Regions from separate parts of the Actinoplanes derwentensis genome, predicted to be linked through region 4. Evidence: riboswitches for the same ligand, from Rfam matches in the RefSeq annotation. Region 4 holds a riboswitch; each other region holds the start of a gene.
What was found. Region 4 has a riboswitch for cyclic di-AMP ahead of BLU81_RS31195 (coiled-coil domain-containing protein). Riboswitches for the same ligand answer to the same signal wherever they lie in the genome.

Region 1: linked by a shared signal. The riboswitch ahead of BLU81_RS06155 (LysM peptidoglycan-binding domain-containing protein) and the one ahead of BLU81_RS31195 (coiled-coil domain-containing protein) in region 4 are both predicted to bind cyclic di-AMP.
Region 2: linked by a shared signal. The riboswitch ahead of BLU81_RS25000 (C40 family peptidase) and the one ahead of BLU81_RS31195 (coiled-coil domain-containing protein) in region 4 are both predicted to bind cyclic di-AMP.
Region 3: linked by a shared signal. The riboswitch ahead of BLU81_RS17600 (C40 family peptidase) and the one ahead of BLU81_RS31195 (coiled-coil domain-containing protein) in region 4 are both predicted to bind cyclic di-AMP.

The regions. Positions count from the first base shown of each region.
Region 1 is NZ_LT629758.1:1,386,920-1,394,604, forward strand. Features, by position in the region: gene BLU81_RS06145 (GNAT family N-acetyltransferase) at 1-289, opposite strand, end outside; gene BLU81_RS06150 (CPBP family intramembrane glutamic endopeptidase) at 392-1,306, shown strand; cyclic di-AMP (ydaO/yuaA leader) riboswitch at 1,467-1,646, shown strand; gene BLU81_RS06155 (LysM peptidoglycan-binding domain-containing protein) at 1,645-2,193, shown strand; gene BLU81_RS06160 (phosphotransferase) at 2,202-3,152, shown strand; gene BLU81_RS06165 (epoxide hydrolase family protein) at 3,136-4,236, opposite strand; gene BLU81_RS47645 (hypothetical protein) at 4,355-4,633, shown strand; gene BLU81_RS06170 (HEAT repeat domain-containing protein) at 4,627-6,075, shown strand; gene BLU81_RS06175 (hypothetical protein) at 6,080-6,514, opposite strand; gene BLU81_RS06180 (hypothetical protein) at 6,696-7,001, opposite strand; gene BLU81_RS06185 (helix-turn-helix transcriptional regulator) at 7,034-7,685, opposite strand, start outside.
Region 2 is NZ_LT629758.1:5,679,688-5,687,372, reverse strand. Features, by position in the region: gene leuS (leucine--tRNA ligase) at 1-1,851, shown strand, start outside; gene BLU81_RS25015 (TVP38/TMEM64 family protein) at 2,166-2,867, opposite strand; gene BLU81_RS25010 (type 1 glutamine amidotransferase) at 2,908-3,621, opposite strand; gene BLU81_RS25005 (MurT ligase domain-containing protein) at 3,611-4,831, opposite strand; cyclic di-AMP (ydaO/yuaA leader) riboswitch at 5,201-5,394, shown strand; gene BLU81_RS25000 (C40 family peptidase) at 5,515-6,216, shown strand; gene mraZ (division/cell wall cluster transcriptional repressor MraZ) at 7,031-7,462, shown strand; gene rsmH (16S rRNA (cytosine(1402)-N(4))-methyltransferase RsmH) at 7,606-7,685, shown strand, end outside.
Region 3 is NZ_LT629758.1:3,966,520-3,974,204, reverse strand. Features, by position in the region: gene cydC (thiol reductant ABC exporter subunit CydC) at 1-569, opposite strand, end outside; gene cydB (cytochrome d ubiquinol oxidase subunit II) at 566-1,546, opposite strand; gene BLU81_RS17615 (cytochrome ubiquinol oxidase subunit I) at 1,556-2,989, opposite strand; gene BLU81_RS17610 (BlaI/MecI/CopY family transcriptional regulator) at 3,063-3,416, shown strand; gene BLU81_RS17605 (M56 family metallopeptidase) at 3,413-4,324, shown strand; cyclic di-AMP (ydaO/yuaA leader) riboswitch at 4,448-4,577, shown strand; gene BLU81_RS17600 (C40 family peptidase) at 4,604-5,560, shown strand; gene BLU81_RS17595 (MarR family winged helix-turn-helix transcriptional regulator) at 5,644-6,126, opposite strand; gene BLU81_RS17590 (epoxide hydrolase family protein) at 6,180-7,238, shown strand; gene BLU81_RS17585 (DivIVA domain-containing protein) at 7,264-7,685, opposite strand, start outside.
Region 4 is NZ_LT629758.1:7,090,059-7,097,743, reverse strand. Features, by position in the region: gene BLU81_RS31210 (ATP-binding protein) at 1-27, shown strand, start outside; gene BLU81_RS31205 (beta-phosphoglucomutase family hydrolase) at 95-835, shown strand; gene BLU81_RS31200 (glycoside hydrolase family 65 protein) at 888-3,251, shown strand; gene BLU81_RS31195 (coiled-coil domain-containing protein) at 3,309-4,355, opposite strand; cyclic di-AMP (ydaO/yuaA leader) riboswitch at 4,360-4,492, opposite strand; cyclic di-AMP (ydaO/yuaA leader) riboswitch at 4,700-4,836, shown strand; gene BLU81_RS31190 (coiled-coil domain-containing protein) at 4,835-5,872, shown strand; gene BLU81_RS31185 (ABC transporter ATP-binding protein) at 5,895-6,665, opposite strand; gene BLU81_RS31180 (ABC transporter permease) at 6,658-7,554, opposite strand.

The DNA.
Region 1 (7,685 bases), 5.0 Mb from region 4:
TCTCCATCACGTCCGGGCCCATCCGGGTGTGCAGGCCGATGCTGCCGATCAGGTCGCCGACCGCGGTGAAGATCGCGTACTGGAAGTCGGTGCCCTTCTCCCAGCTCTGGTCGGCACTGGCGAGGTAGGCGCGGGAGCCCGACAGCTCGTAGTCGTCGGTGGCCCACGGCAGGAACGGTTTCAGCTCGGGCAGCGACTCGCGGACGGCGGCGGTGAGCTCGTCGGCCCACTCCGGCTCCCAGCGTTTCAGGACCAGAGTGCCGGCGTTGATCATCTCGGGTGGTTCCATGCTCGCATTCTGCCCGCTGCACTGCTCTATATCTCTGGGTAGGGACGAGGATCCGGCCGTGGCCAGATCCGCCGGTCGTCGATATTGACGAGACTTCAGTACATGTCGACGACCGGAACCCCGTACCACCGCCTTGCACTGACCCCCACCCACCGCTGGTGGCGGCCCCTCCTCGGCACGTTCTTCATCCTCGCCACCGGTGTGGTGGCGTTCCTGGTCACCTTTTTCGTCTACGCGGGTGCCGCCGAGCTGACCGGGCAACCGGACGGCGCGGACGGGATGCCCACTTTCGGTCCGCTCGCGGAACTCGCGCTCGGGTTCGTGTCGCTCGCCGTGCTGCTGCCGGTGGTCCTGCTCGCGGCCCGCCTGACCCAGGCCCGGCCGGCCGGCACCCTCTCCTCTGTCGACGGGCGGATCAGATGGCGGTGGCTGATGATCTGCCTGCCGGTCGCGGCGGTCGCCATCATCGTCTTCATGACCGGGGGTACGGCCCTCGCTGTGCTGACCGGTGAGGAGTCCGGACTCGACGTCCCCTTGGTGGGCTGGGCGCCGTTCCTGACATCGACGGCCGTGTTGTTCCTGGTGGTGCCGTTCCAGGCGGCGGCCGAGGAGTACCTGTGCCGGGGCTGGCTGCTGCAGGCCGTCGGCACGTGGTTCCGCGGTCCGTGGGTGCCGATCGTCTTTCAGGCTCTGGTCTTCGCCGCACTGCACGGGTGGGGTACGCCGTTCGGCTTCTTCGACCTGGCCGTTTTCGGAGTGATCGCCGGCTGGGTGACGGTCCGCACCGGCGGTTTGGAGGCGGCGATCGCTCTGCACGTGATGAACAACCTGCTCAGCAGCATTGTCGCGGGGGCTTTCGGGCAGCTGACGATCGACGAGACGGCGGCGGACATGCCGTGGCAGATGGCCGCGGCCGATCTTCCGGTGCTGCTCGGTTTCGCCGCGGTGATCACCTGGCTGTGGCGTCGGCGCCCGGCCCCGATGGACAGTCGTGAGCTGGTCGGAAGCGTGCATTAGTAGTCCGTACCTCTCCAAAGAGGAATAACCGGAATATCAACCCGCCAAGAAGATCAAATCGGGCAAATACTGTTAAGAACGTCACTATTCCCCCTCGTTTTCTTGGCTCTCGGCCCATCGACGTGGTTACCGTCGTCGCCAGTCCCGCGTTGCGGGCACTGTGAGCGGACCGCCGAATCCTGCCGCCGCTCACAGAAACGAAACGGACGGCAGGAGCGGGGGACCCAATCTCTACGGCGCATCGTTCTTGCGCCTCGGGGTGAAGCCGTGTGTGTGACACGGCCGGGATGGATCGTCCCGAACCCGACAGCTCACCTCGTAGGCGTGGAGGATCACCCATGTCTCGGATCGGTAGTAGACGAGTGCGCCTTGCCCTGACCATGGTCACGGCGGGAATCACCGGAGCCGGCATCGTCCTGAGCGGTGCGGCTCCGGCGAGTGCGGCCCGGCAGGTCAACTGGGACGTGGTCGCCAAGTGCGAGTCCGGCGGCCGCTGGCACATCAACACCGGCAACGGGTACTACGGCGGCCTGCAGTTCAGCCGCAGCACCTGGAAGTCCAACGGCGGCGGCAAGTACGCCTCGACCGCAGACAAGGCCACCAAGGGCGAACAGATCGCCGTCGCCAACAAGATCCACGCCAAGCGCGGCCTCAGCCCCTGGCCGACGTGCGGCAAGAAGTCCGGCGTCTACAAGAAGGTGACGGCGAAGAAGCCGGCCGCCGCGAAACCCAGCGGCAAGACCTACGTGATCCGCTCCGGCGACACCCTCGCCTCGATCGCCACCAAGAAGAAGATCAAGGGCGGCTGGCGTACGCTCTACGCATTGAACAAGAGCATTCTCGACAGCCCCAGCCAGATCCTCCCCGGACAGCGCATCAAACTCTGACCCCGGACGTGATCGGCACGCTGTCGGCCCGATTCGGCGTCGCTCCCGTTCTCGCCAGCGTGCCGATCACCCTCGGATTGATGAACCAGAACTGGCGCTGGACGACCAGGTCCGCCGACTACGCCGTCAAGCGCCTGCGTGACGCCACCCCGGCCACGGTCCGCCGCCAGCAACGGGCCCTGCCCACGCTGGCGGCGCACGGCATCCCGGTCGCGGTACCGTTCGGTCTCACCGAACTGGACGGCCACTGGTACACGATCGCACCCTGGCTGCCCGGCACGCACACACCCGGCACCGCGCTGAGCCTGCCCGCGTGTCACGAACTCGGGAGGGTCATCGGGCACACGCACTCGGTGCTGCGGGCGGCGCTGCCCGCCGGGCCGTCCACGCTGCCGCCACCGCCCACGGTTGCGGAGACGATCGCCCAGCTCGAACGGCTCGCCGCGGCGACCGGTGACACCGGCTTCGACGATTTCGCCCGCGCCGAGATCGACTGGCGGCTCCGGCTGCTGCCGTCGATCGCCCACCTGCGGCCCGATCCGGGAGCCGAGGACCCGATCGGCTGGACCCATGGCGACCTGACCCCACTCAACCTGCTCTTCACCGGCTCGGAAGTCAGCGGCATCCTCGACTGGGACCGGCTCGGCGTGCGACCTTACGGGCGTGAGGTCATTCGTACCGCCGCAATCGTCTTTGTCTCGTCCGCGGGTTTGGACCTGGACCGGATCGCCGCTTTCAGTGCCGGATATCGCAGCCGGATAGCCGTTCCCGCGGTGGCGATGCGGGACGCCGCCCACCGCCGATGGTGGGATCTCGCGACCGACACCTATTTCCTGCGGCGCCACTACGACCAGGGTGACACCGGCTGCGACCACCTGTTCCACAGTTCGTCCGCGGTGCTGCGCTGGTGGACCGGGCACCGCGACGATGTCGCCGAATCGCTCACCTCAATTCGCTGAAGAACGCGCACAGGTCGCCGATCAACAGTTCCGGAACCTCCAGGGCGGGGAAATGGCCGCCGCGATCGTGCTCGGCCCAGAATCGGATGTCCGGATAACGGCGAGCCGCCCAGCGCCGGGACGGCCGCGGCACCTCACCCCGAAAGACCGAGGCCCCCGCCGGTACGTCCACCGCAGTCGCGTCCCGGCCGTCGATCCAGGCCCCGACCCGGTCGATGCTCTCCGCGTAGAGCCGGGCCGAGGACGCCGCCGTGCCGGTCAGCCAATACAGTGTCACCTGATCCAGCACCTGGTCACGGGTCAAGCCGTCACCCCAGGACAACAGTTTCTCGGCCATCCACGCGCACAGTCCGACAGGCGAGTCGAGCAGCGCGTAACCGATGGTCTGCGGCGCCGTCCGGTGCATCTCCGAATAGGCCGACGAATCCCGCTCCCGCCGGTGCGCCTCATCCCTCGCGGCCTGTTCGGTATCGGTCAGGGCTTCGCCGGGCGCCGGACCGGCCAGCGGCGGGACCAGATGGATGCCGGCCACCCGCCCCGGATGCTGTGCGGCGAGACAGCTGGAGACGCTCGTGCCCCAGTCACTGCCGGCCGCCCCGAACCGGTGGTAACCGAGACCGGCCATCAGCTGCGCCCAGGTGTCCGCGATCCGCTCGACACCCCAGCCCGGCCCGGCCGGCTTGTCACTGAATCCGTAACCCGGCAGCGACGGGATCACCACGTCGAAGCCGGCCTCGGCCAGCGGCCCCGCCAGCCCCACGAGCTCCAGAACCGACCCCGGCCAGCCGTGCGTGAGAACCAGCGGAAAGGCATCCGGCCGCCGGGAACGGGCGTGCAGCAGGTGGATACCGAACCCGTCCACATCGGCCATGAACTGCCCGGCGGCGTCGAGCCGGTCCTCCGCCGCCCGCCAGTCATAACCGTCCACCCAGTAGGAACAGAGTTCCCGCACCGTCTCCACCGGAATGCCCTGCCCCCACCCCGGCACCGGCGAGGCCTCCGGCCAGCGGGCACCCTTGATCCTGGCCCGCAGGTCGGCAAGCTGTGATTCAGGCATCCGCCCCTGGAACGGCTCGATCTTCATCCGCCGATTGTCCGCCGCTTCCACGGGCCGGTACCGGCGGGACGAGTGAATCCGCTGGCGTATCGGGCCGCTGACCGGAATGCTCACGGCGATGTCCCCCTCGCATCGGAACGGTGAGATGAGATCTCCGATCACGTCGGTCCTGCTGTACCGCACGCCCGCCTGCTGGCGGATCTCGGTGGGCGCGGCGAACGGCGCAACGATCTGCGGCGGTCTGCCCGGCACGGCACCCGACGCGCCCGCCGGGGTCGCCCAGCGGGACACGCTCGACCACCTATGCCGGACCTGGGGTTTCACCGGCGAGCTGACCTGGCAGGAGACCAATCCCGGCTGGTGGTCGGCCGAGCCCGCCGCAGGGTTGCCGGTCTCGCCTTCGCCGGCCGGGCGGCCATGCTGATCACCGCGGCGCTCCAGGGCCTGGCGGGCAACCCGGAACTACCGGAGACACTGGTGCGGCGGCTTGTCGGATGGCAGCGGGGATCCGGTGAGGTGGCCGAGCGCGACGACCTCGGCGCGGCGACCATCGAGGAGATCATCGACACCGGCGACCACTGGCTCCTGCACTCCCTGGCACTCAACCGGCGGCTGCCGGATCCGGTCCGGTTGCGGCTCGCCCAGCACCGGGACGATGCCGTGCGAGCGGCACTCGCGCTGCGGGCCGACGGGCCGCGGGAAGTCTTCTCACTACTGGCCGGTGATCCGGACAGACTCGTCCGGGAGTGGCTGGCCCAGAACAAGCATGTCCCCGCGGACATCCGGGCCCGGCTCGCCGACGACCCCGATCCGGAGATCCGGGCGACGCTCGCACAGTGGTGGAACGGCGCGCCGGAACCGGTGCGGCGCAAACTGCTCACCGATCCGGAGCAGAGCGTCCGAGCCGCCGCCTGCTCCACCTACTTCCGCTTCCTGCCGCACCCGGTGCCACCGGCCGATCTGGTTCCGGCGCTGCTCGACGACCCGGCCACCCGTGCCGGGTCGGCCCGCCATGCCGTCCTCACCCCGGAGACTCTTGCGCGACTGGCCGGGGATCCGGACCACAAGGTGCGCCGCGAACTGGCCCGGCACCCGGACCTTCCGGCAGAGACCAGGGATCGCCTGGCCCGGGATTCCAGTGTGGTCGTCCAGGTGGCGGTCTTCGGCCGGGAGGATCTGCCGGAACACCTGCGGCAGGAGATCCACGAGAACCTCGAACGCCGGACGGCAGTCCCCGTCAACCCGTTCGACCGCGACCGCGACGATGACGCGTTGATCCGGGCCGTCGAGGACAACGCTGCCATCGATGAGCTGCGGCAGAGCCCGTTGCCGTGGGTGACTGCGAACCCGTTGCCACACGTCACATCCCGGTACATCGGGTTCCGGGTGGCCGCCGCGCGCGCCGCCGGTTCCCTTCCTCTGGAGGCCGTGCGAACGATGCTGGCCGACGAAGAACTCGACGTCCGTGCGACGGTGGTGTCCCATGCCCCGCATGTGGTCGACGTGGCCACCGCCGAACAGATCGAACGGGAGTGGAGCCGGGAGTTCCGGAAGAACGGGTGGCGGCCCGCTGACAGCTACCCGTTTCCGCCGGAGTCGCTGCGCCGCTTCGCCACCGACCCGAATCCGGGGGTGCGCGCTCTCGCTGCCGGCGATCCGGACCTGCCGACCGAACTGCTGACCGGGCTGGCCACCGGCCCCGATCCGGGTGTCCGCCGGGCGGTCGCTGGTCACGCGCGTCTGCCGGTCGCGGTCCTGATCGCCCTTCTTGAGGACGAGAGCGAGCACGTAGTCCGGGCCGCGGCTTCGTCACCGGCGCTGCCGGTGACGGCGATGGAGGAGATCCTGGACCGCGCCGGTCTGTGAACACTCAGTTGTAGGAGGTGGCGGTGACGGCGGCCGTCTCGCAGTCCTCGCACAGGTAGAGGCTGCGGAAGCCGTCGCCGTGTTCGCGGACCAGGCTCGTCACCGTGGCGACGTGGAACATCAGGCGTTTACAGGACGGGCATGCCGGGTTCGGGTAGAGCCCGATCGGTGGGCCGCCCGCCACCCCGACCACACCGGGCGTGGAGTGGATGTGGCCGTTGGAAAAGACCAGATCAGGGCCGTACGGCCGGAGCACCACCCGGCCGAGCCCGAACGACGGATCGTCCGTGAAAGAGGAGGAGTCGGCTGTCACGTCGCGGTAGCGGCCGTCCGGGCCGGCGGTGGCGAACAACGTCCAAGGACCGGTCGACCCGGGTGCCACCAGATGCACGTGGGAGGACGGCCAGGCGGGCAGACCGGGGATCCCGGCCAGCCGCAACGACAGGTAGTGCCAGACGGCGGGAGCGTCCGCTACCTGCTCGATCGGCAGCCCGACCGGGTGCTCCGCGCCGGGGAAATCGCCCGTCTCCAGGAAGATCGCACGGCGCTCGGGAGTGAACCGGAGTTGGGCCGGGCCCTCGTCGGGGATCCAGACACAACAGTCCTCGTAGGTCTCCCGGTCACCGCCCGGTGCGCACGTCCGCCGCGATCGCGGTCAGGGCCGCCGGAGTGCCGATCGCCGCCAGCACGAGCGAGGCCGGGTAGGACGGCAGCCGTGCGGTCAGGATCTGCACGCAGCGGTCGGAGGCGCCGCTGAACAGCACGCACAGGTCGTCGAAGACCAGCGGCTCCAGCCGGTCCAGCGCCGACGCGACGACCTGCTCCTGATGTGGACGGAACAGGTCCGGGCGGGTGCCCGCCAGCCGTGACAGATCGTCGGCACTGGCGGGCAGTTGGTCGATCAGCGCCGCGACGTCGGGAAGCATGCCGGAAGGCTAGCGGCCGGGTCTGACATTTCTCACCCGTACAAGCTGGTCATGGAAGATGCCGTTGATCGCATCATCTCGCGCAGTGCGGGTGGGGCCAGGACCTCGACGTCGGCGCCGAGCCGCAGGAACTCGGCGTGGGCGTGGCGGACCGACTCGATCGGGAGGGTGACGGTGGTCCAGCCGTCGGGGTCGGGTGGGCCGACGGTATCGGTCACGTTGCGGGCCATGGCGCGGGTCATCAGGTACGGGATGCGGCTCAGGGCGGCCGGGGCGAACCGGACGGTGGCCTCGTCGCGGTGCAGGCGGCGTTCGAAGTCGACGGCCCACTCCGCCCAGGTGGCCGCGAGATCGAAATCGGACGGGCGGTCGAAGGTCTCGTCCAGAACGGTCAGCTCCAGGATGGTCGCCACCCGGTAGGTCCTGACGTCACCGTCGACACCGGCGAGGAAATACCAGACCCCGGCCTTGAGTACGATGCCCAGCGGCTCGACCGTTCGCTGCACCTCCCGGGGCTCCCGCCAGCGCCGATAGCCCATCCGGACCCGCCGCCGGTTCCAGACCGCCCCGGCCAGCGCGGCCAGATGCGGGTGGCTCTCGGTCTCCCGGAACCAGCCGGCCGGGTCCAGGTGGAACCGGTCCCGGATCTCGTCGGCGTGCCGGTTCAGCCGGGCCGGCAGGGCC
Region 2 (7,685 bases), 1.4 Mb from region 4:
ATGGTGCTGGCGCCGGAGCACGAGCTGGTCGACGGCATCGTTCCCGCTGCCTGGCCGGCCGCCACGCGGGAGGTCTGGACCGGCGGGCACGCGACCCCGGCCGAGGCCGTCACCGCGTACCGCGCTGCCGCCGCCGCCAAGACCGAGGAGGAGCGGACCGCCGACGCCAAGGTCAAGACCGGTGTCTTCACCGGCGCCTACGCGACCAACCCGGTCAACGGCGAGCGCGTTCCGGTCTTCATCGCCGACTACGTGCTGGCCGGTTACGGCACCGGCGCGATCATGGCGGTGCCCGGCCACGACGTGCGCGACTTCGACTTCGCCACCGCCTTCGCGCTGCCGGTGGTCCGGACCATCGAGACGCCGGACGGCTTCGACGGCGCCTGGACCGGCGACGGTGTGGTGATCAACAGCGCCGATCCTGAAAAAGGGATCAGCCTGGACGGCATGGGCAAGGACGACGCCAAGGCCGCCATGATCGCCTGGCTGGAGGAGGACGGCAGCGGCACCGGCGCCACCACGTACCGGCTGCGGGACTGGCTGTTCAGCCGGCAGCGCTACTGGGGCGAGCCGTTCCCGATCGTCTACGACGAGACCGGCCTGCCGATCGCGCTGCCCGACTCGATGCTGCCGATCGTGCTGCCGGACACCGACGACTTCTCGCCGCGCACCTTCGACCCGGACGACGCGGACACCGACCCGGAGACCCCGCTGTCCCGCAAGAAGGACTGGGTGCAGGTCGAACTGGACCTGGGTGACGGGCTGAAGACGTACACCCGCGAGACCAACACCATGCCGCAGTGGGCCGGTTCCTGCTGGTACGAGCTGCGCTACCTGGACCCGCACAACGACACGAAGCTGGTCGACCCGGCCAACGAGGCCTACTGGATGGGCCCGCGCTCCGAGGGCGACGCCGGTGGCGTGGACCTGTACGTCGGCGGTGTCGAGCATGCCGTCCTGCACCTGCTGTACTCCCGCTTCTGGCACAAGGTGCTGTTCGACCTGGGCCACGTCTCGTCGTTCGAGCCGTTCAAGAAGCTGTTCAACCAGGGCATGATCCAGGCGTACGCGTACCAGGACGACCGTGGTTTCTATGTGCCGGCCGAAGCGGTCGTGGAACGGGACGGCGCCTACTTCCACGGCGATCAGGAAGTGGCCCGCACCTACGGCAAGATGGGCAAGTCGCTGAAGAACGTCGTCACCCCCGACGAGATGTGCGATCAGTACGGCGCCGACACGTTCCGGGTGTACGAGATGGCGATGGGCCCGCTGGACGTCTCCCGCCCCTGGGAGACCCGCGCCGTCATCGGTTCGCAGCGGTTTCTGCAGCGCACCTGGCGCCTGGTCGTCGACGAGGAGACCGGCGCCGTCAAGGTCACCGACGAGCCGCTGGACCCGAGGACCCGCAAGGTCCTGCACAAGGTCATCGCCGGCGTCCGGGAGGACCTGGCCGAACTGCGGTTCAACACCGCCATCGCCAAGCTGATCGAGCTGACCAACACGCTGACCCCGCTGCCGGCGGTGTCCCGCGAGGCGATCGAGCCGCTGGTGCTGATGATGTCGCCGTTCGCGCCGCACATGGCTGAGGAACTGTGGGGCAAGCTGGGCCACCAAGGCTCGCTGGCCTACACGGCCTTCCCGGTCGCTGACCCGGCGCAGCTGGTCGCCGACACGATCACCTACCCGGTCCAGATCAACGGCAAGGTCCGCGGCCGCGTCGAGGTGACCCCGGACACTTCCGAGACTGACGTACGCGAGGCCGCACTGGCCGCCGTCGCCGAGATCCTGGCGGGCAAAGAACCCAAGAAGGTAATCGTCGTCAAGGGCCGCCTGGTCTCCGTCGTCGTCTGACCCTGCCGTTTCGGGACGGCCCGCTCCTCTCTTCGGGGGCGGGCCGTCGGCTTTTTCGGATCGGGGTCGGGGTGACCACCGCATTCGGCCCGGCGGCCGCGTCGGCGGCCCGGTGCCGGGACCGCCTCGCGCGGTGCGGACGGGGCCGGCCGTTGCGGTTGGGGGCCACCATCGCGTATCAGGGCAAAAGGTGTAAGCGTGACCGGGTCGCCTGCCTGGGGTGCGAGGGGAGGGCCCGCGCCGGACCGTCCGCCTGGGCAACGAAGAAAGCGCCCCGCGCCGGACGGGACGGGCGGGGCGCGATCAGAAGCGGGTCAGGCGGTGGCGGGGGCCAGGGCCGCGTCGCGGCGGGCGGTGTGGCGCCAGCGCAGGATGATCGCGGTGGAGAGGATGAAGCTGAAGATCGCCGGGACCAGGGTGATCATGCTCATCTCGCCGGGGGCGACCACCGCGGCGCCGATCACGGCGTAGGTGACCGTGGACGGGATGGCGGCGATCGTGGTGCCGAGCAGGTAGCGCTTGCGGCAGACGCTGGTGGTGCCGTAGGCGTAGCCGACCAGGCCGAACGGGGCCAGCGGCAGGAAACGGACCAGCAGGACGGCGGCCAGACCGCGACGGTTCAGCCAGCCGTCCAGGCGGGCCAGGCGGCTGCCGGCGCGGGCCTGCAGCGCGCCACGGCCGGCCCAGCGGCCCGCGTAGTAGGTGGCGATCGCGGCGATCACCGCGGCGGCGAGAGCGGCGGCCATCCCGGACGTGGCGCCCAGCAGAGCGCCGCAGGTCATCGTGATCAGGGTGCGCGGGACCAGCGCCGACAGCAGCAGGCTGCCCAGCACCGCCACCGCGACCACGGCACCCGGGCCCAGACCGACCACCGCGTCGCCGATCTCCCGCAACGGGAGGACCGCGGCGCCGGCGGCCAGTGCGCCGACGCTCAGGCCGAGCAGGGTGAAGCGGATCGCGCGCCGCTTCCACCCGCCGGCCTTGGCCTGCTCGTCAACGTTCAGGGTGTCGGTCATCCAGGCCTACCGCCTCAACTGTCGTCGATTCAGGACAATGTCATGCCGGGATCGCTGCCGCGAACCTCTCGCCGCGGAGCCGCTCGCTCCAGGTGTCGTCAAGAGGCGCAAGCCTATCCGCGCCCGTCGACCACTTCAGTAGCAGATCGGCGATAGCTGGGTTGCGAGCCAGTGCGGGACCGTGCGAGTACGTCCCGAGGATCTTGCCGGCCCAGGCGCCCTCGGTCTGGCCGTCGTTGCCGATGCCGGCGGTGACCCGGGCGAGCGGAGCGGCGTGTTCGCCCAGGTGAGTCCGCCCGCCGTGGTTCTCGAAACCGGTCAGCGGCGGCAGCCCCAGCCGGGGGTCGATCTCGCCGCGCAGCTCGCCGACCGCCCGTGTCTCGCCCCGGTCGGAGAAGATGTCGAGCAGTCCCAGCCCGGCGCACTTCACCCCCTTGGCGAAGAACGAGTGACCGAGTAGTTGGTAACCCGCACAGATGGACAGCACCGAGGCACCCTGATGGATCGCCTGGTGCAGGCCGCCGTCGGCGAGCAGCCGCTGCGCCGCGAGCGCCTGCGGGCCGTCCTCGCCGCCGCCGATCAGGTAGATGTCGGCCGCGTTCGGCATCCGCTGGTCCGAACGGACCTCGTAGGTCTCCACCGGGATACCCCGGGCGGCGGCCCGCGCGGCCAGGATCAGCAGGTTGCCGCGGTCGCCGTAGGTCGAGAGCAGATCGGGATAGATCCACACGATCCGCAGGGCCTCAGTTGACACGGTCCAACTCCGCTCGGATGTCCTGGAACGCCGTGTAGTTGGCGATCACTTCGAGGCGGCCGGGTGGCACGGACCGCAGCGCCTCGTCGAAAGTCTGTACGTGCCGGAACTGCACCTGGTTCACCTGCAGGCGGACGGCCAGGTCGAACGCCCGGTCACCGGTGATCAGCACCGGCCGGTCGCGCAACGGGGCGAAGTCCACGTCCCAGAGCCACGACGTGTCCAAGCCGTCGGGGTCACGGGCGTTGATCGAGAGCAGGGTCGGCACCTGGTCGGCCATGTCGAAGGCCTCCAGCCAGCTCGCCGGGTTCTTCGCCAGGAGCAGCCGGAGGTTACGGCCGTCCTTGTCGACCTGTGCGTAGCGGCCGGCGATCGACGCGACCTGTTTCAGCGTGCGGACCCCGTCGATCGGCCGCACCCCGAACTCGGCGGCGACCGCCAGCGCGGTGGCCGCGTTACCGATGTTGACCCGGCCGGGCAGCTGGAGTTGCACCAGGTGCCACACGCCGTCCGGGTCGAACACTCCGCCGTCCTCGACCATCCACGACGGGCGCGGCCGGCGCAGCGGGCAGCCGGTGCACCACCAGTCGCCCTGCGCGCGCTCGATCGCGTGGCCGCTCTCCGGACAGACGAACGAGTCGTCCAGCCAGCGCTGGCCGGCGCTGAACCAGGTGGTCTGCGGGCTGCCGCTGGCCGCCCACACCACCAGCGGGTCGTCCGCGTTCGCGATGACCTTGATCTCCGGGTGGGAGGCGAGTTTGATCTTCCACATCTGGGCCATCATCGCCACCTCCTTCGCCCGGTCCAGCTGGTCCCGGGAGAGGTTCAGCAGCGCCACCACCTGCGGCTTGGTCTGGTCGATGACCTGGCCCAGGTAGTGCTCGTCGACCTCGAGGACCGCGAACGGGGTGTGCCCCTCCTTGGCCAGCGCCGAGGTGTGGCCGGTCGGCATGTTGGCGCCGTAACCGTTGGTGGCGACCCGGCCGAGGACACCGACCGCGGCCGCGGTGAACCTGGTCGTGGTGGTCTTCCCGTTGGTCCCGGAGACCAGCGCGACGGCACGACCGGCGGCCAGGTGGGCGAGCAGGTCAGGGTCGATCTTGAGGCCGATCCAGCCGCCGATCACCGAGCCGTCGCCGCGTCCCGCGGCCCTGGAGAGTGCCGCGGCGGTCTTCGACACTGAGGTCGCGACCTTGGCGATGAGAGGCATTCCGTCCGTCACGCCAGCGAGGGTACCGGACTCGACCGTCACGTCGAGTTGCCAGACCGTCAAGATCACGGCCTATTCGATGTTTTCCCCGGTCCGGGCTTTTCGGACGTCCGGCTCGACTTTTTGTGTGTTCTGATTCACCCGTAACCTTAAGCGGAGTGTAGTGAACTGATTACTTTGTGTGGCGGCATTTGTTTCGCGGAGCTACCAAATTGGACATGAGGATTTGTGTCAATTACTCAGAGTGATTGACCTCATGCTGACGATCATGGGCCGAGTCGGGTACCAAGGAATCTGCCGGGGGCACATCGCCGCCGGCCGCACCGGATCGGTTCACGCCGAGCCCTGCCCCGAGCTGGACGGTGCGTCATCGCAAGCAAGCCGAACTCACAAGGCATTCGGGGGCGGGGACGGGGGACCCAATTGCGGTCTCTTCCCGCGTTCCGCTTCATGGCGGATCGCACCCGGGGAGAAACCTTGGGGTGAAGCCGCCAACCAGCGGCCGGGCAAGCCCTTCCGCCCGAACCCGACAGCTAACCTCGCAGGCGTGCCGGAGGGAACTCTCTACCGTGCACGAAAACAGTTCGAGCCGTCGTCGTATGCCCGCATTCGGCCCCGGCACCGTCGCACTGTCCCTGGGTCTCTGCCTTTGTGCCGGCCAGTTGGTCGCAGCCTCGCCAGCAATGGCGGCTTCGACCACCACCGTCACCCCGGTCGCCGCCTCTGCGGCCGCCGTGAAGGTCACCCCCACGCTGGCCTCCACGACCAGCACCCGGAGCCTCAAATGGGGCTCCACCCTCAAGGTCACCGCGAAGGTGATCGACCCCGCCACTGGCAAGATCGCCAAGGGCACGGTCCGTCTTCAGGGCTGGAGCAACGGCGCCTGGCGCAACCTGGACACCGGCACCGTCAAGACCAGCGCGGTCACCCTCACCGCCAAGCCGAAGTCCACCCTCTGGGTCCGGACCATCTTCAGTGGTTCCGGCTACAACCAGAAGGTCACGACCAAGGTCAAGGTCAAGGTCGTTGCCAGTGGCGCCAAGGTTCTCGCCGAGGCGAAGAAACACAAGGGCGCGCTCTACAAGTTCGGGGCGTCCGGGCCGAGCCGTTTCGACTGCTCCGGCTACACGAAGTACGTCTACAAGAAGACCACGGGAAAGAGCCTGCCCCACAAGGCGAACTCCCAGCAGAAGTACGGGAAGTCGGTCTCCAAGAGCAACAAGAAGGTCGGAGACCTGATCGTCTTCCGTAACGGGTCGTACGGCTACCACGCCGGGATCTACGCGGGCAACGGTTACATGTACGACTCGCCGCACTCCGGTGCACGTGTCGGCAAGCACAAGATCTGGAGCAAGAACTACGTGGTCCGGCGTCTGGTCGCCTGATCGCCTCGCATCGGCTGTTGTTCGACGTGACTTGTCGAGCCGCGGTCGTCGGTGAGCGCCATCGCGCCGCGGTAGTAGTGAGTGTCGCGAGCGGTAGTAGTTAGGTGTCGCGCAGCGGCTGCAGTAAGTAAGGAATAGCAACGCCTTCTGTGGGGCGTGGCCCGAGTCTGGGTCACGCCCCACAGGCATGTCCGGAGGCCGTCCGGGCGTGTGGTGAGTCGGGGTGCAGGTGGAGCCGCGGCTATCCACGCGAGGGTGGCTGCGTCCGCGTGTGGTGAGTCGGGGTGCGATTTGAGCCGCGGCTCTCCACACGTGAAGGCATACGCCCGTGTGTGGTGGGTTGGGGTGCGGAGTGGACCCGAACTCGGCACGCGCGCGGGGTGGGTGGAGGGATTGGACGGAGCGAGATGGAGGGTGGGGACAGCGCGATCGCCTGGGGAGAAGGGTGGATCTCGATGGGTGGGGCCTCCACTTCGGTCCAGCGGAGTGCTCCCTTTCCCTCCACCGGGGCGCGAACGGGCCGAAAGACAGGGTGAAACGTGGGGGATTTGCGACCTGGAGCGCTCGATGTCGGAAACTGGACGCAGTTGATCATGGCTTGGCCCTCCACTCCGCCCCACCGCCTGTGAGCTGCGAGTACGTCTGCGAAAGCGGCTCGGGAGTGGTCGCGTTCGGGTTGCAGGTGGAGGGAAGTGGAGTAGAGTGGAGCACAGTGGCAGGGCGGAAGAGCGACGCCGGACCTGCCGGCCCGAGTTGACAGGCGATCCGCTCCCTCCGCGATGGAGCGGCCGCCACGGCAAAGGGGTGGGGGCCAATGTTTCTCGGCACGCACACCCCGCGCCTCGACGAGAAGGGCCGGCTGATCCTCCCGGCGAAGTTCCGTGATGAGCTGGCGGGAGGTGTCGTGATCACGAAGGGGCAGGAGCGCTGTCTTTACGTGTTCCCGATGCCGGAGTTCCAGCGCATCGCCGGTCAGCTGCGTGAGGCTCCGGTCACCAACAAGGCCGCCCGGGCTTACAGCCGGGTGTTCTTCGCGAGTGCGCACGACGAGGTTCCCGACAAGCAGGGCCGGGTGACGATTCCAGCCCATTTGCGGGAGTATGCCAGTCTCGGTCGCGACCTAGTCGTGATCGGTGCGAGCACCCGTGTGGAGATCTGGGACAAACAGTCCTGGGACGACTACCTCTCGGCGAGCGAGGAAGACTTCGCCGACATCGAGGAGGGGGTGCTGCCCGGCGGACTGTAGGCGTGGCACTCGGTGGGCTGCTCTCGGCCCGGACGCCACTGCTGCCGTACTGCGAGATCTCCAGCCGCTCCCGCTCCTGGCGCCTCTTCCCCGGCGCCAGGCGCGTGTTCGGGGCCGGTCAGCCGGCTCGGGACGAAGAGCGGATGGGGATCTGGCGGTACGGATGGGCGACCGGGCCGGACAGCAATATGGAACAAACGAGTGAAACGCGAGCAGTTACGGC
Region 3 (7,685 bases), 3.1 Mb from region 4:
GGCAGGTAGCCGGAGAACCACGGGCGCAGCGCTTCGAGGCCGGTGCCGAGGACGGTGCTCAGGCGCCCGGAGCCGTAGGCCGCCACCCAAGCCGGACCGCGTTCGACGATCCGGTCCAGCAGCGACTGCCGGAGTTCGTCGGTGACCAGGGCGGCGGTTCGCTGGGCCACCACCTGCTCGGCCCAGGCCAGCAGCCCTCGAACCGCGAATGCTCCGGCCAGCAGACCGACCGCCCAGCCCCACGCGGGTCCGCCGGCCGAACCCGTCGTTCCGGCACCGGCCGTGCTCTCGCCGATCCGGGAGAAGCCGATCCAGGAGAAGCCGGTGCCGGGCGGACCGCCGACGGAACCGGTCAGGAAGCCGGTTCCGGCCACGATCCAGGTGAGCGCCACCGCGATCGTGATCGTCGCTGCGGCCTGTCCGATTCCGATCAGCGCCAGGACCGCGATTCCGGCCCGGCTGGCGCGGGCGTGCCGCAGCAGCCGTCGATCGATCGGGCCTTTGGCGACGCGGGGCGCGGTAGCGGCGGGCGGCGAGGCGAGAGCGGGCGGGGAGAGCGTCGTGGTCACGAGGCGACTCGTTCGCTGGCTACGCGGCGGCGGAAGACCCAGTAGGACCAGAGCTGGTAGACGATCACCCCGGGCAGGATCAGGACACCGGCGACGGTGAGCAGTTTCAGGGCCTCGGGGCCGGACGCCGCCGACTCGCGGGTCAGCGACCAGGCCGGGTTCAGCGTGCTGCGCAGGACCACGTCGCCGTGCACCGTGAACACGGCGACCACGGCGGCGGTGACGGTGACCGCGACGGCCGCGAACGAGGTGGCCTCGCGGTTGCGGCGGGCCTGCAGACCGGCCACGAAGACCAGGGCGGCCGCGGCCAGCGCCAGCCGGTTGCCGGTACCGAATCCGATCAGCAGCAGGGCGACCGCCCCGCCGGTCGCGGTGTGCCGGGCGACGTCACGGGCCCGGCGGCGGACCGGGCCGGTGGTGCGCAGCGACAGGAAGGTGGCGCCCAGCAGGATCGCGGCGAGCAGGGCGGCCAGTGCGCCCAGGCCGGCGGCGGGGGAGAACAGTGGGCCGAGGCTGCGGGCCAGGCCGGTGCCGGTGACCTCGCCGTCGGCCCGCAGCGCGAGACCGTCGACGAGGATGCCGAGGACGGCGCCCCAGAGCAGCACGATGCCGCCGGAGCTGTACGCCAGCAGCAGGTCGGCGCGGCGCCGCCAGGAGGGCGAGTCGTGTTTGCCGCGGAACTCCAGGGCCGCTCCGCGGATCGCCAGGAGCAGCAGGATCAGCACCATCGGCAGGTAGAGAGCGGACATCAGGGCGGCGTACCAGTCGGGGAAGGCGGCGAACGTGACCCCGACGGCGGCCACCAGCCAGACCTCGTTGCCGTCCCAGAACGGGCCGACCGTACGGACGATCGCTCCTCGTTCGTGCTCGTCGCGCCCGAGGACGGGACCGAGAATGCCGACGCCGAAGTCGAAGCCCTCGAGGACGAAGTAGAGCACCCAGGCGAGGACGAGGACCGCGAACCAGAACGTGATCACCGAGTGCTCCTAGTACGAGGGGACCGGCTCGGGTTCCTCCGAAGAAGAAACCGAAGGTGTCAGCGGCTGACGGGAGAGGTGAACGACCAGGCGGTACCAGACGATCGCGAGCAGGCCGTAGACCAGCGTGAAACCGGCCAGCGACGCGATCACCTCAGGGCTGGTGAGCCCGGGGGAGATGCCGTCGGACACCTTGGAGATGCCGAACGCCAGCCACGGCTGCCGGGCCGTCTCGGTGAAGATCCAGCCGAAGGTGTTGGCCGCGGCGGGCAGGACCGGGGCGAGCAGGACGAATCGCCGCAGCCAGGCCGGGGTGCCGAGGGCGGGTTTGAGGAAGCCGGGCAGCAGCCGGGTGAGGGCACCGGGGACGACCCGGTTCCATCGGGTGTCCTCCATCCGCCACAGGTGGAAGGCGGCGAGGGCCATCGCCAGGATCCCGGCGCCCATCATCAGCCGGAACGTCCAGAACGCGACCGGGATCATCGGGACATAGCTTCCCGGCCCGTACAACGCGGTGTAAGAGGCTTGCAGGTCGTCGATGCCCTGGACGGTGCCGCTGAACGACCCGGTGCCCAGGAACGACAGCAGTCCGGGGATCTCGATGCTGAAGAACGGCCGGTCGTGCCCCAGCTCGCCGATGGCGAAGACCGAGAACGGCGCCGACGTGGTGGTCTCGTAGAGCGCTTCGGCGGCGGCCATCTTCATCGGCTGCACGGCCGTCATCACCTTGCCGAGGTGGTCGCCGCTGATCGCGGTGACGGCCCCGCCGATCAGCACGGTCCACGCGCCGACCCGGGACAGGGTGCGGAACGCGGTGTCAGCTGAAGCGCGCCAGATCCCGATCGCCATCAGCAGCCCGCCACCGGCCATCGCCGCGCCGCCCATGGTGTGCGGGAACGCCGCGAGTACCACCTCGTTGGTCATCAGGTCGGTGAAGCTGGTCAGGTGCGCGCGTCCGGTCTCCGGGTCGAGGGCGTAGGCGACCGGGTTCTGCATGAACGAGTTGGCGGCCAGGATGATGTACGCCGACAGCAACGTCCCGACCGCGACGACCACGATGGTGGCCGCGTGGATGCGGCGCGGCAGCCGGTCCCAGCCGAAGTACCACAGGGCCAGGAACGTGGCTTCGAGGAAGAACGCGAGCATGCCCTCGATCGCCAGGGTCGGCCCGAAGACGTCACCGTAGAACCGGGCGAACGCGCTCCACCCGAGCCCGAACTGGAACTCCTGCACGAGGCCGGTGACCACGCCGACCGCGAACGTGACGATCAGCAGCTTGCCGGTGAACTTGGTCAGGTGCAGGTACTTGTCACGGCCGGTCCGCATCCACGTGAGCTGGAAGCCGGCCGCGGTGGCGGACAGGCAGATCGACACCGGGACGAACAGATAGTGGTAGATCGTCACGACCGCGAACTGCAGCCGGGTCAGATCGAGCACGTCCATGGGAACCCCTCTACGACGATTCGTAGTAGATACTACGACGTGTAGTACGACAACTTGAAGTAGAGTGGCCCACATGGCAAGGAACGACCTCGAGCGGGAGGTCATGGCGAAACTGTGGGACGCGGGCGAGGCCCTCACCGTCCGGCAGGTGTTCGAGCTGCTCACCCGTGACCGCGACCTGGCGTACACCACCGTGATGACCGTCCTGGACCGGCTCGCCAAGAAGGGCCTCGTCACCCAGCAGAAAGCCGACCGCGCCTATCGGTACGCCCCCGCGCAGACCCGCGAGGAGATGACCGCGGGTGTGATGCTCGACGCTCTCAGCTCCACCCCCGACCGCGACGCCGCCCTGGCGTACTTCGTCGGCCAATTACCACCCGAAGCCCTGAAGCTCGCGATCGACAAGGCCCGTAACATCGAGCGGTGACCGCCCTTCTGCTCGGCGCCCTCGGGTTGACGCTCTCGCTGCTCGCGCCGAAGCTGCTGGCGACCGCCCGCTGGACCGATCGGGCCCCGGTCGCCGGTGTGCTGCTGTGGCAGTCACTGACCCTGACCGCCGTGCTCTGCGCGCTGGGTGTGGTCCTGGCCGCCCCGGAGGAGGCCTCCCGCGCGGCCGGAGCCCGGCATCCGGAGACCGTCGCGGCCCTGCTCTTCTCCCTGGTGGTGGCCGCCACCATCGTGATCCGGCTGATCGTCTCGCTGGTCCGGGTCACGTCCCGGGCCCGGGCCCGCCGCGACCGGCACCGGATGCTCGTCGACCTCCTCGACCGGGTGGAACGCCACGAGGACCTGGGCGGGGGAGAGGTGCGGGTGCTCGACGCGCCGCTGCCGCTCGCCTACTGCGTGCCCGGCCGGGACCCGCGGGTGGTCCTCAGTGACGGGGTGCTGCGAGTGCTGGACCGGGCGCAGGTCGACGCGGTCCTCGCCCACGAGCGCGCCCACCTGCGGCACAAACACGAGCTGGTGATGGAGTCGTTCACCGCGTTCTATCAGGCGGTGCCCGGCCCGCTGCGGTCCAAGGTGCCGCTGGACGCCGTGCACCTGCTGCTGGAGATGGTCGCGGACGACGCCGCACGCCGCCGGACCGGTTCCGGGCCGCTGCGGGCCGCGCTGGAACGGCTCACCGACGCCGTCCCCCTGGCGGAGGAGGTGACCGCCGACCCGGAGGGTGAATCCCGGCGCCGTCGGCTGGCCCGTTTGACCGACGGCCCGGCCGTCAGCTCGGCGGCGTGGACGGTGGCCGGCACGACCGCCGCCGCCGGCCTGCTGGTACTACCCACAGTGATCGTTGTCGTTCCCTGGTTGGCGCGGGCATTGACTGCCTGGCCCTTCTAGTGACTCTTCGCAAGCGTCACTGTGCGTACAGTTCGGCCGGTTGTGCGACCTTCATTTGCGCCCATGATCCGAGTACGGTGAACCCCGGTTCGACCAGCCCCCCATCGGTCACCCGGCCGATCTGGCGGACCACCGCCTAATCGCGTTGTCGCGAGCCGGGGAACCGAGTACCTGGGGTGCAGCCACTGAGTGGCCGGGCAGACTTCCCGCCCGAACCCGTCAGCTAACCCGGTCGGCGGCTGAACGGGAAGAAAGGAAAACGCACCTGACGTGAAGCGCATGCGCAACCTGCTGGTGGCCGTGGTGGCCACCGTGGGCATCGTCGTCACGGGGCCATCCGCCGCCTACGCCGCACCCTCTCCGGGTGCCGTCGAGGATCAGATCGACAAGGCGTGGAACACGCTCGAGCCCGTCATCGAGGACTACAACGGCAACCACACCAAGCTGACCAAACTGCGCAAGCAGCAGAAGTCACTGGCGAAGACGCTCGCCCCGCTGCAGAAGCAGGTGGACGCCGCGATGGTGGAGGTACGCGGCCTGGCGGTCGACGCGTACATCCAGGGGCCGCCCACAGTGGCGACCGCGATCCTGTCCGGGGACCCGGACGGGCTGGCCGACAAGCTCACGCTGCTGGACCAGCTCGCCAGCAACCGGAAGGCCTCGATCGCGGAGGTCTCGAAGCTGCGGGACAAGTACGCCGCCGACAAGGCCTCGATCGACCAGATCGAAGCCGAGATCGCGGTTCGCGACACCGATCTCCAGGGCAAGAAGACGGACATCGAGAAGGAGATCACCAAGCTCCAGAAGCTCCGTCTCGCCGCCTACGGTGACACGGACGCGTCCGACGGCCCGCTGCGCACCGGTCCGTGCCCGGTCACTTACACGAACGACAAGGGTGGCCGTGCCGCCCAGAAGGCGTGTGACCTGATCGGCAAGCCCTACGTCTTCGGCTCCAACGGCCCGAACAGCTACGACTGCTCGGGTTTGACGCAGGAGGCCTGGGGTTCGGTCGGCGTGCATCTCGAGCACTACACGAAGGATCAGTACGGTTCCGGGACACCGGTCAGCCGGGACGAGCTGAAGCCGGGCGACCTGGTCTTCTACTGGTCCGACGTGCACCACGTCTCCATCTACATCGGTGGTGGCATGGTGGTGCACGCGCCGCACACGGGCGACTACGTGCGGATGGCGACCATCGATCGCGGTCCGATCGCCGGTTACCGCCGGCCCGGCTAGATCGAAACCCTCCGGGGAGACCGCCGTCGTTCGCTGACGGCGGTCTTCTTTCTTTTTCTGGTACGCCTACCGACAGTCCCGGACTACCCCGCGAGCCAGGCGTCCCCTTCCGGCCGCGACGCGGCCGCCGGGCGTGAGCGGTCCGTCGCCGGCGTCCCGTGATGCTCCAGTAGCCGCCGCAGCAGCCCGGTCAGTTGATCCCGCTCGGGCCGCGACAGCGGCGCCAGCAGCTCCTCCTGGATCGCTGCCACCCGCTCGCTCAGCTCGGCGGCCCGCTCCCGGCCGGTCCCGGTCACCGACACCACGTTGCGCCGCTTGTCCGCCGGGTCGGGTGCGCGCCGCACGAACCCCGCCGACTCCAGCTCGTTGAGCGCCCCCACCAGATCGCTCAGGTGGATCCCGGTGCGCCGCCCGAGCGCCGCCTGACTGGCGGGCCCGTCGGTGACAAGCGAATCCAGCAGCCGGAAGTGATAGCCCCGGGCCCCGGTGGCGGCGAACCCTTCGGCGATGAGCCGCTGCGCGTGTGCGGAGACCTGGTTCAGCAGCCAGCTCGGTAGATGATCCACCCGCCGACAATAGCATTGGACGCACTAACGTTTATGCGACTAACGTTAGTGCCATGAACGATATCCGGGTGGCCCAGTCCGAACTCGACGACCTGACCGACCGCCTCGCCCGCACCCGCTGGCCCGCCGACGCCCCCGCCGGCTACGGCATCACCCTCGACCGGGTCCGCGCCCTCGCCAGCCACTGGCAGCGCTTCGACTGGCGGGCCCACGAGGCCGAGCTCAACGCCGTACCGCACCAGAGCACCGAGCTCGACGGCGACCGCGTCCACTTCTTCCACACCCGGTCCACCGACCCGCACGCGCTGCCGCTGCTGCTGACGCACGGCTGGCCCGGCTCCACCGTCGAGTTCCTGGACGTGATCGGCCCGCTGTCCGAGCACTTCCACGTGGTGGCCCCGGCGATCCCCGGCTTCGGGCTGTCCGGCCCCACCACCCGATCCTGGGGTGTGGACCGGGTGGCCCGCGCCTGGGCGGCCCTGATGACCGAGCTGGGTTACCCACGCTTCGGCGCCCAGGGCGGCGACTGGGGCTCCGGAATCTCCCGCAGTCTCGGCACACTGGCCCCCGGCCGGGTCGTCGGTGTGCACGTCAACTACCTGCCGACGCCGGGCACCGCGGAGAACCTGACCCCCGTCGAGGAGGCCCGGCTGGCGAAGACCATGCACCTGGCCGCGAACCGGCACCCGCACCAGATCCTGTTCGCGGCGACCCCGCAGACCCCGGCCTACGCGCTGACCGACTCACCGGCCGGTCTGCTGGCGTTCATGGCGGAGAAGTTCGACACGTGGGCCGACCCGGCCACCCCGGTCCCCGACGACCGGATCGTGGCGAACGTCGCCCACCACTGGCTGTTCCGCACCGCGGGCACAGCGGCCCGCATCGTGAAGGAATCCACCCTGGCGGGACCGCAGCCCCCGCTCCCGGTCCCGCTCGGTGTAGCGGTCCTCCCCGGCGACATCGTCCAGTCGATCCGCCCGATCGCGGCCCGCACCAACGACATCCACCATTGGACGGAATTCCCCCGGGGCGGTCACTTCCCGGCCCTGGAGGTCCCCACCCTGTTCACCGCCGACGTGACGACGTTCTTCCGTACTCTGACCGGCCGCTGACCCGTGGCGCGGCCGGTCGTGATCGTCAGGGCTGGTTCGGGGGGATGCCGGGGGAACCGTCCAGGTCCTCCAGCTGACGGTGGACGTGGTGGTCCAGAGCGGAGCGGTAACCGACGGCCAGCTGGCCGAGCCGGTCGATCTCGTCGAGAGCCGCCGCCCGGTCACGGGCCAGTCCGTCCATCGCGTCCGAGTGGTTGCGCTGGGCGTCGGCCTCGATCGCGCCGGCGGTGCGCCGGGCGTCACCGGTCACCTGGTCGGCTTTCGCGCGGGCGTCGGACAGCAGCACGTCCGACTCCATCTGGGCGTCGCGGACGTGTTCCTCGGCCGTGCGCTGCGCCATCATCAGCACCCGGTCGTTGTCGGCGGGCATCGCCTGCTTCGGCGGGGGCGCCGAGCGGGCCTGGTCACGAGCGCGTTCTAGCTGCACCTGCATGTCGCGGGCGTCGT
Region 4 (7,685 bases):
GACGCCGTCCGGCGCTCCGCTCGCTGAAACATCCTGGAAATGTGAAGCTGCCCTTCAGGTCTCGTCGCGGATCGGCTCCGGCTACATTGGGCGCGTGCTCGGACTTCCTTCACATGTGACCGCTTGCCTCTTCGATCTCGACGGTGTGCTGACGGACACCGCGCTGGTGCACGGAGCCGCATGGAAACAGACGTTCGATTCGTTCCTGGAATCGCGAGCTGAACGTGACGGCCAGCCTTTCGTGCCGTTCGATTCCGGCGCCGACTATCACCGATATGTCGACGGCCGGCAGCGTGCCGACGGAGTGCGGACCTTCCTCGCCTCCCGGGGCGTCACCCTGCCCGAGGGCGATCCCGACGACGGCCCCGATCAGGAGACCGTCAACGGCGTCGGCAACCGCAAGAACATCCTCGTGCTACAGAAGATCAAGGAAGGCGCCGTCCAGGTCTACCCCGGATCGGTGGAGTACCTGAAGGCCGTCAAGGCCGCCGGTCTACGCCGCGCGGTGGTGTCGGCGAGTGCCAACTGCAAGGACGTCCTGGAGGCGGCGGGGATCGCCGACCTACTGGAGGCCCGGGTGGACGGGGTCGTCGCGCGTGAGCGCGGTCTGCCCGGTAAGCCGGCGCCGGACACGTTCCTGCTCGGTGCGAAACTGCTCGGCATCGATCCGGCGAACTGTGCCGTGTTCGAGGACGCTCAGGCCGGAGTGGCCGCGGGGCGGGCCGGTGGGTTCGGCATCGTGATCGGCGTGGATCGTGTCGGCCAGGCTGACGAGCTGCGCGCGCACGGTGCCGACGTGGTGGTCACCGACCTGTCCGAACTGTTGCCCGGCTAGCTACGTTTCCTTCTTCATAAAGACCTCCAGATAAGTTACGAGAGGCACGACCGTGATCCGTGAACGGGCTTACCCCGTCGACCCATGGCACATCCGGGAGACTCGGCTCGACCTGGACCTGCTGGCCCAGTCCGAATCGGTGTTCGCTCTCTCCAACGGGCACATCGGGATACGCGGGAACCTGGACGAGGGCGAGCCCCACGGCCTCCCCGGCAGTTACCTGAACTCGTTCTACGAGCTGCGGCCGCTGCCGCACGCCGAGGGCGGGTACGGGTTCCCGGAGTCCGGCCAGACCATGGTGAACGTGACGAACGCCAAGCTGATGCGCCTGCTCGTCAACGACGAGCCGTTCGACGTCCGGTACGGCGAACTGCGCTCCCACGAACGCTGCCTGGATCTGCGGGGCGGCCTGCTGGAGCGGGTCGTCGAATGGGTCTCCCCGTCCGGCCAGGGCGTCCGGGTCCGGACCGTGCGGCTGGTGTCGTTCACCCAGCGGGCCGTGGTGGCGTTCCTCTACGAGGTGGAGCCGCTGGAGACGTCGGCCCGGCTGATCCTGCAGTCCGAGCTGGTGGCGAACGAGCAGTTGCCGCCGATGAGCAAGGACCCGCGGGTGGCCGCCGTCCTGGATCGCCCGCTGTTGGGCGAGGAGATGCTGGAGCAGCGCACCGGCGGCATCCTGATCCACAAGACCAAGGCCAGTGACCTGCGGATGGCCGCGGCCATGGAGCACCTGGTGGAGACCCCGGGCCGGCACGCCATCACCACCGAGGGCCACCCGGACTGGCTGCGCACCACGGTGGCCTGCCGGCTGGAGCCGGGACAGAAGCTGCGGGTGGTCAAGCTGGCCGCCTACGGCTGGTCCAGTATGCGTTCGCTGCCGGCTCTGCGGGACCAGGTCGGCGCGGCGCTGGCCAGTGCTCGCCTGGACGGCTGGGACGGTCTGGTCCAGCAGCAGAAGGACTACCTGGACGCGTTCTGGGACCACTCCGACGTCAAGGTCGAGGGTGACCCGGAGGTGCAGCAGGCGGTCCGGTTCGGCCTGTTCCACACCTTGCAGGCCGGCGCCCGGGCCGAGCAGCGCCCGATCGGTTCCAAGGGCCTGACCGGGCCCGGGTACGACGGGCACACCTTCTGGGACGCCGAGACCTTCGTGCTGCCCGCGCTGACCTATACCCAGCCGTCCGCGGCGGCCGACGTGCTGCGCTGGCGGCACTCGACGCTGGACCTGGCCCGGGAGCGGGCGCAGACCCTCGGTTTCCAGGGCGCGGCGTTCCCGTGGCGGACCATCCGGGGCCAGGAGTGTTCCGGGTACTGGCCGGCCGGCACGGCGGGCTTCCACATCGGCGCCGACATCGCCGACGCGGTCCGCCGGTACGTGCAGGCCACCGGCGACTACGACTTCGAGCGTGAGGTCGGCCTGGAGCTGCTGGTGGAGACCGCGCGGCTGTGGCGTTCGCTGGGGCACCACGACCGGCACGGGCGGTTCCACATCGACGGTGTCACCGGGCCGGACGAGTACACCGCCATCGTCAACGACAACATCTACACCAACCTGCTGGCGCAGCAGAACCTGATGACCGCCGTCGAATCCTGCAAGCGGCATCCGGACCTGGCTCGCAACCTGGGTGTGGACGACGAGGAGACGGCGTCGTGGCGGGACGCGGCGGCCGCCGTGCACCTGCCGTACGACAAGGAACTCGGTGTTCACCAGCAGAGTGAGGGCTTCACCCGGCTGCAGGAGTGGGACTTCGAGAACACCCCGCCGGAGGGGTACCCGCTGCTGCTGAACTACCCGTACTTCGACCTGTACCGCAAGCAGGTCATCAAGCAGGCCGACCTGGTGATGGCGATGTACATCCGGGGCGACGCGTTCACGCCGGAGGAGAAGGCGCGCAACTTCGCCTACTACGACGCGCGGACCGTCCGGGACTCGTCGCTCTCCGCCTGTGTCCAGGCCGTGATGGCGGCCGAGACCGGGCACCTGGAGCTGGCGCACGACTATCTGGGCGAGGCCGCCCTGATGGACCTGCACGACCTGCACCAGAACGCACGGGACGGCGTGCACGTGGCGTCGCTGGCCGGCACCTGGATGTCGCTGGTCGCCGGGCTCGGCGGCATGCGTGACTTCAACGGGCAGCTCAGCTTCGCGCCGCGCCTGCCCAGCCGGATCAACAACCTGGAGTTCTCGCTGCTCTGGCGGGGACTGCGCCTGCGGGTGATCGTGACCGCCGACGAGGTCACGTACTCGCTGCGCAACGGTGGCGGCCAGGCCCGGCTGACGCTGCTGCACCACGGCAAGGAGATCGAGGTCACCCAGGTCCGTCCGGTGACCGTGCCGATCCCCGCCGCGGTGCCGGCCGGTCCGGCGCCGGTCCAGCCGCACGGCCGGGCTCCGGTCCGGCGCTCGGTGCACTGAGGTCATAGAAAAGCGCCCCCGCCCTGACTCAGGGCGGGGGCGCTTTTCTACGTGCTGTTAGAGCATCGAGACGTGCACGTGGTCGGTGTGATCACTGACACCGTGATACGACTTCCAGCCCGAAGCCGGGAACCAGATCTGCTTGTACCAGATCACGTAGTAGATCCCGAGCTCGTCGGCATTCCGTACCAGGAAGGCCGTGAGGTTGTTGCCGTACTTCATCTTCTTGGTGTCGCTGAGACTCGCCGAGGAGAATCCGCTCTTCTGCAACGACCAGTCACAGGCTCGGCCCTTGGGATGTTCGAAGGGCCCACCAGTGCGGTGACAGCCGACGAACAGATTGAAGCCGGCCTTCTTCGTTTCCTTGTACATGTTCAGGGTGCGCTTGGTGATGCAGCCACCAGTGGTCGGGTCGTCCTCGGTGCAACCCTCGGCCGAGAACCCGCCGCTGGAGTTGCGCGGGGCGGCTTTCGCCTCGGCCGACTTCGAGTCCACCAGACCCTGGTTGACGGTCTGGTTGATGCCGGTGCTGGCGCCGACCAGGTCGAGCTGCTTCTCGGCGGATTCCTTCTGCTTCTTCAGGACCGAGAGCTGCTGCTGTTCGTTCTTGAGCTCGGCGTCGAGGGCCGCCTTCTTGGTGGTGACCTCGTCGATCACCTCGTTGAGCTCGTTGAGCTTCCGGTCGTGCAGCGTGTTGATCTCCTCGAGTGAGACCGCCTTGCTCAGGAAGTCGTCTGAGGAGCTGCTGTCGAGCAGGAAGGTGAGGGTGCTCAGGTTCCCGGTCAGGTACTGCTGCCGGGCGATCGAGTTGACCTCGGGAATCAGCACGTCCCGGCGGGCCTCGGCGGCCTTGATGTCGACGTTCAGCTTCTTCTGGTTCTTGGTGGAGGCAGCGACCGCTGCCTTCGCGGAGACGAATCGCCGGTTCGTCGACTCCATCAGAGTCGACATGAGCCCGTCGGACTTCGTCTCCGAAGCCGGTGCCGGGTTCTCGGTCTCGTCACCGGGTGCGGCGGACGCTGGTGAGGCCGGTGCCAGGAGCATCGCGGCGGTTACCAGCGGTGCCAGGGCCAGTATCAGCCACCGGCGGGGACGTGCTGTCATCAACAGTTCCTTCCGTGACTCCGCCGACCGAGTTAGCTGACGGGTTCGGGACGGAAGCAATCCCTACCGCAACTGCGGATACACCCCAGTGACCTGGTTCCCCGGTTCGTCTCGCGACGATTGGGCGGTGGCCTGCCGGCAACTCGGGGGCGGTGCCGTCCTGGCAGGACCGGCGGCCAGTTTACCCGAGATATCGCTGTGGATCAGGCCCCGGTAAGGGCCAATGCAGTTACCGTCCAATGACTATCCGTAATTGCTGTCACCGTTTGTGTCAGGCCAAATGCGTCGCGTACGAGAACTGTCGATACTTGGATCGAGTGGGTATGGTCGGTGCGGTTCCCGCACGGGAGCCGCCGCCTAATCGTCATCAATGACGAGCCGGGGATCCATTTTCCCTCGGGGTGAATCCGCACCCAGCGGTAGGGATTTCCTTCGTCCCGAACCCGTCAGCTAACTCGGTCGGCGGCCGACGGAAGGAAATGCCTGTGCAGCAGAACACTGCGCGGCGGTTGGCGGCGTTGCTGGCGCTGTTCGTCGCCGCGTGCGGATTGGTCGTCGCCCCTACGGCGGCCTCTGCGGCCCCTCCGCTGCTCGCCGCCCCGGGTGACTCCGGAGATGACGGCGAGGGTGGTTCGGGGACCCTCATCGAACAGCTCGAGAAGGCCTCCAGCGGCTATGTGAAGGCCAAGAAGCAGCTCAAGACCTCCAAGGACCAGCAGGTCAAACTGGTCGCCGAGATCAAGCGACTGGACTCCGAGGTCGGCCCGAAGCAGGACACCCTCGACATGCTCGCGACCCAGGCGTACACCGCCGGTCGCGCCGGCACGATGGCCACCCTGCTCAGCTCCGACTCGGCCGAGGGATTCCTGGGCCGGGCCGAGACCCTGGCGCTCGTCGCGACCGACCAGAACCGGGCCATCGAGGACATCAAGTCCACCCTGGACACCCAGCAGAAGGCCAAGGTCGCCCTCGACCTCACCATCAAGGACCAGACCAAGCAGGTCACCGTGATGGCGAAGCAGAAGACGAACGCCGAGGCAGCACTCAAGGCCGCCAATCAGGGCGCCGCCAGCTCGGCCACCAGCACCGGCGACAGTGCCGACGCGGCCCCGGCCCCCAGCGGCTCCGGTTCGGGCTGTAGCGAGACCGACCCGACCGGCACCGGCGGCTGTCTCACCCCGCGCACCCTGCACGCGCTGAACCAGGCGAAGGCCGCCGGGTTCACCCGGTTCACCAAGTGCTGGCGCACCCAGAACAGCGGTGAGCATCCCAAGGGCCGGGCCTGCGACTTCTCCGCCGAGAAGGGCACCTTCGGCGGAGACGCCACGGGATCGGACAAGACCTACGGCAACAACCTGGCGAACTACTTCATCCACAACGCCGACAGCCTCGACGTGCTCTACGTGATCTGGTACCGCCGGATCTGGCTGCCGAGCAGTGGCTGGAAGTCGTACAGCGGCGCGGGTGGCGACCCGTCCAGCGACCACACCAACCACGTGCACCTGTCAGTCAACTGACGAACCGGAGTCGCGAGGCCTTCTACCTGCGGGTGAAGGCCTCGTACTCTTTCATCACCTCGGTCGTCGGGCCGTCGGCGCGGATCGTGCCGGCCTCCAGCCAGATGCACCGCTCGCAGGTGTCCCGGATCGACTGCTCGCTGTGGCTGACCAGGAAGACCGTGCCGGCCTGGCCGCGCAGCTCACGGACCCGCTGCTCGCTGCGCTTGCGGAACTTGGCGTCACCGGTGGCCAGCGCCTCGTCGATCAGCAGCACGTCGTGCTGCTTCGCGGCGGCGATGGAGAACCGCAGCCGGGCCGACATGCCGGAGGAGTAGGTCCGCATCGGCAGCGAGGAGAAGTCGCCCTTGTCGTTGATGCCGGAGAAGTCGATGATCTCCTGCTTCTTGGTCGCCACCTCGGCCGGGGACATGCCCATCGCGAGACAGCCCAGCTCGACGTTGCGATCCCCGGGCAGTTCGTTCATCAGGGCCGCGTTGACGCCCAGCAGCGACGGCTGGCCGGCCGCGTAGATCGCGCCCTTGGAGACCGGCAGCAGGCCGGCCACCGCGCGCAGCAGGGTCGACTTGCCGGAGCCGTTGGTGCCGATCAGGCCGATCGCCTCGCCCTTGTAGGCGACGAAGCTGACACCCTTGACCGCGTGCACCTCGCGGATGTTGCCGGCCTTGGAGCCGGTCACCATCCGCTTGAGGCTGGCCAGTGGGCTGGAGTTGGGGGCGCCGCCCTGCTGGACCCGATAGATGATGTGGGCGTTGTCCGCGATGACGGTGGGGGTGCGTTCGCTGTCAGCCACGGCCGTAGCCCTTCTCTCCGCGCCAGAAGTAGACGTAACCACCGATGCCGACGACCAGGCTCCAGACGGTGGCCTGGATCCACAGCACGGCGGGGGGATTGGCGAGCACGACGTTCTCCAGCAGTGCGTGGCGGGCCAGCTCGATGAAGATGAGCAGCGGGTTCGCCTCGACGATCTGGAGTTGCCAGCCCTTCAGTACGTTCTCGAACATGGTGACCGGGTAGAGCACGGCCGACCCGTAAAGCCAGAACCGCATGATGAACGGGATCAGCTGCTTGACGTCGCGGACCTTGGAGCCGTAGCGGGCCATGAACATGCCCAGCCCGACGTTGAAGAACGACTGGAGCAGGACCAGGGGGACCAGCAGCAGCCACTGGAGGGTGATCGGCTCGCCGGTCGCCAGGACGATGGCCATCAGGACCACCATCGCGACCAGGAAGTTGCGGATCTCCACCACCGCCGCGGAGAGCGGCAGGCTGGCCCGCGGGAAGTGCAGCGCGCGGATCATGCCCAGGTTGCCGGTGATCGCGTTCGTCCCGGTCTGCACCACCGACTGGGTGAACTGGAAGACGAAGACACCGATGCAGAGGTACGCGATGAAGTTCTCCATCGAGCGGTGCGTGTTGAGCACCAGCCCGAAGATCACGAAGTAGACCGCTGCGTTGATGACCGGGGTGAGGACCTGCCACACCGCGCCGAGCTTGGTGTTGCCCAGTGCGGACGTCATCTTCGCGCTCGCGTGCGCCTGGATGAAGTGCCGGTAGGCCACAAGCTGCCGGGTGTACTCCGGAAGGCTGGGGAGCCGACCGGAGGCACTCAGGCCGTTCTGCCGGGCCATCTCCTTGAGGGAGAGCCCGGTGTCGGCCGGGGCGACCGCCGTCTCTGGCATGGGGTCGTGCTCCGATCTAGTCGGCCCGCTGGGGACGGCGGAATCCGAGGCCTGATGCGCGGTCACAGAGTGCAGCATGCCAGGCTCCCGCCGACGTCGATGGAACGGGTTCGTATCGACGTGAACTGAAA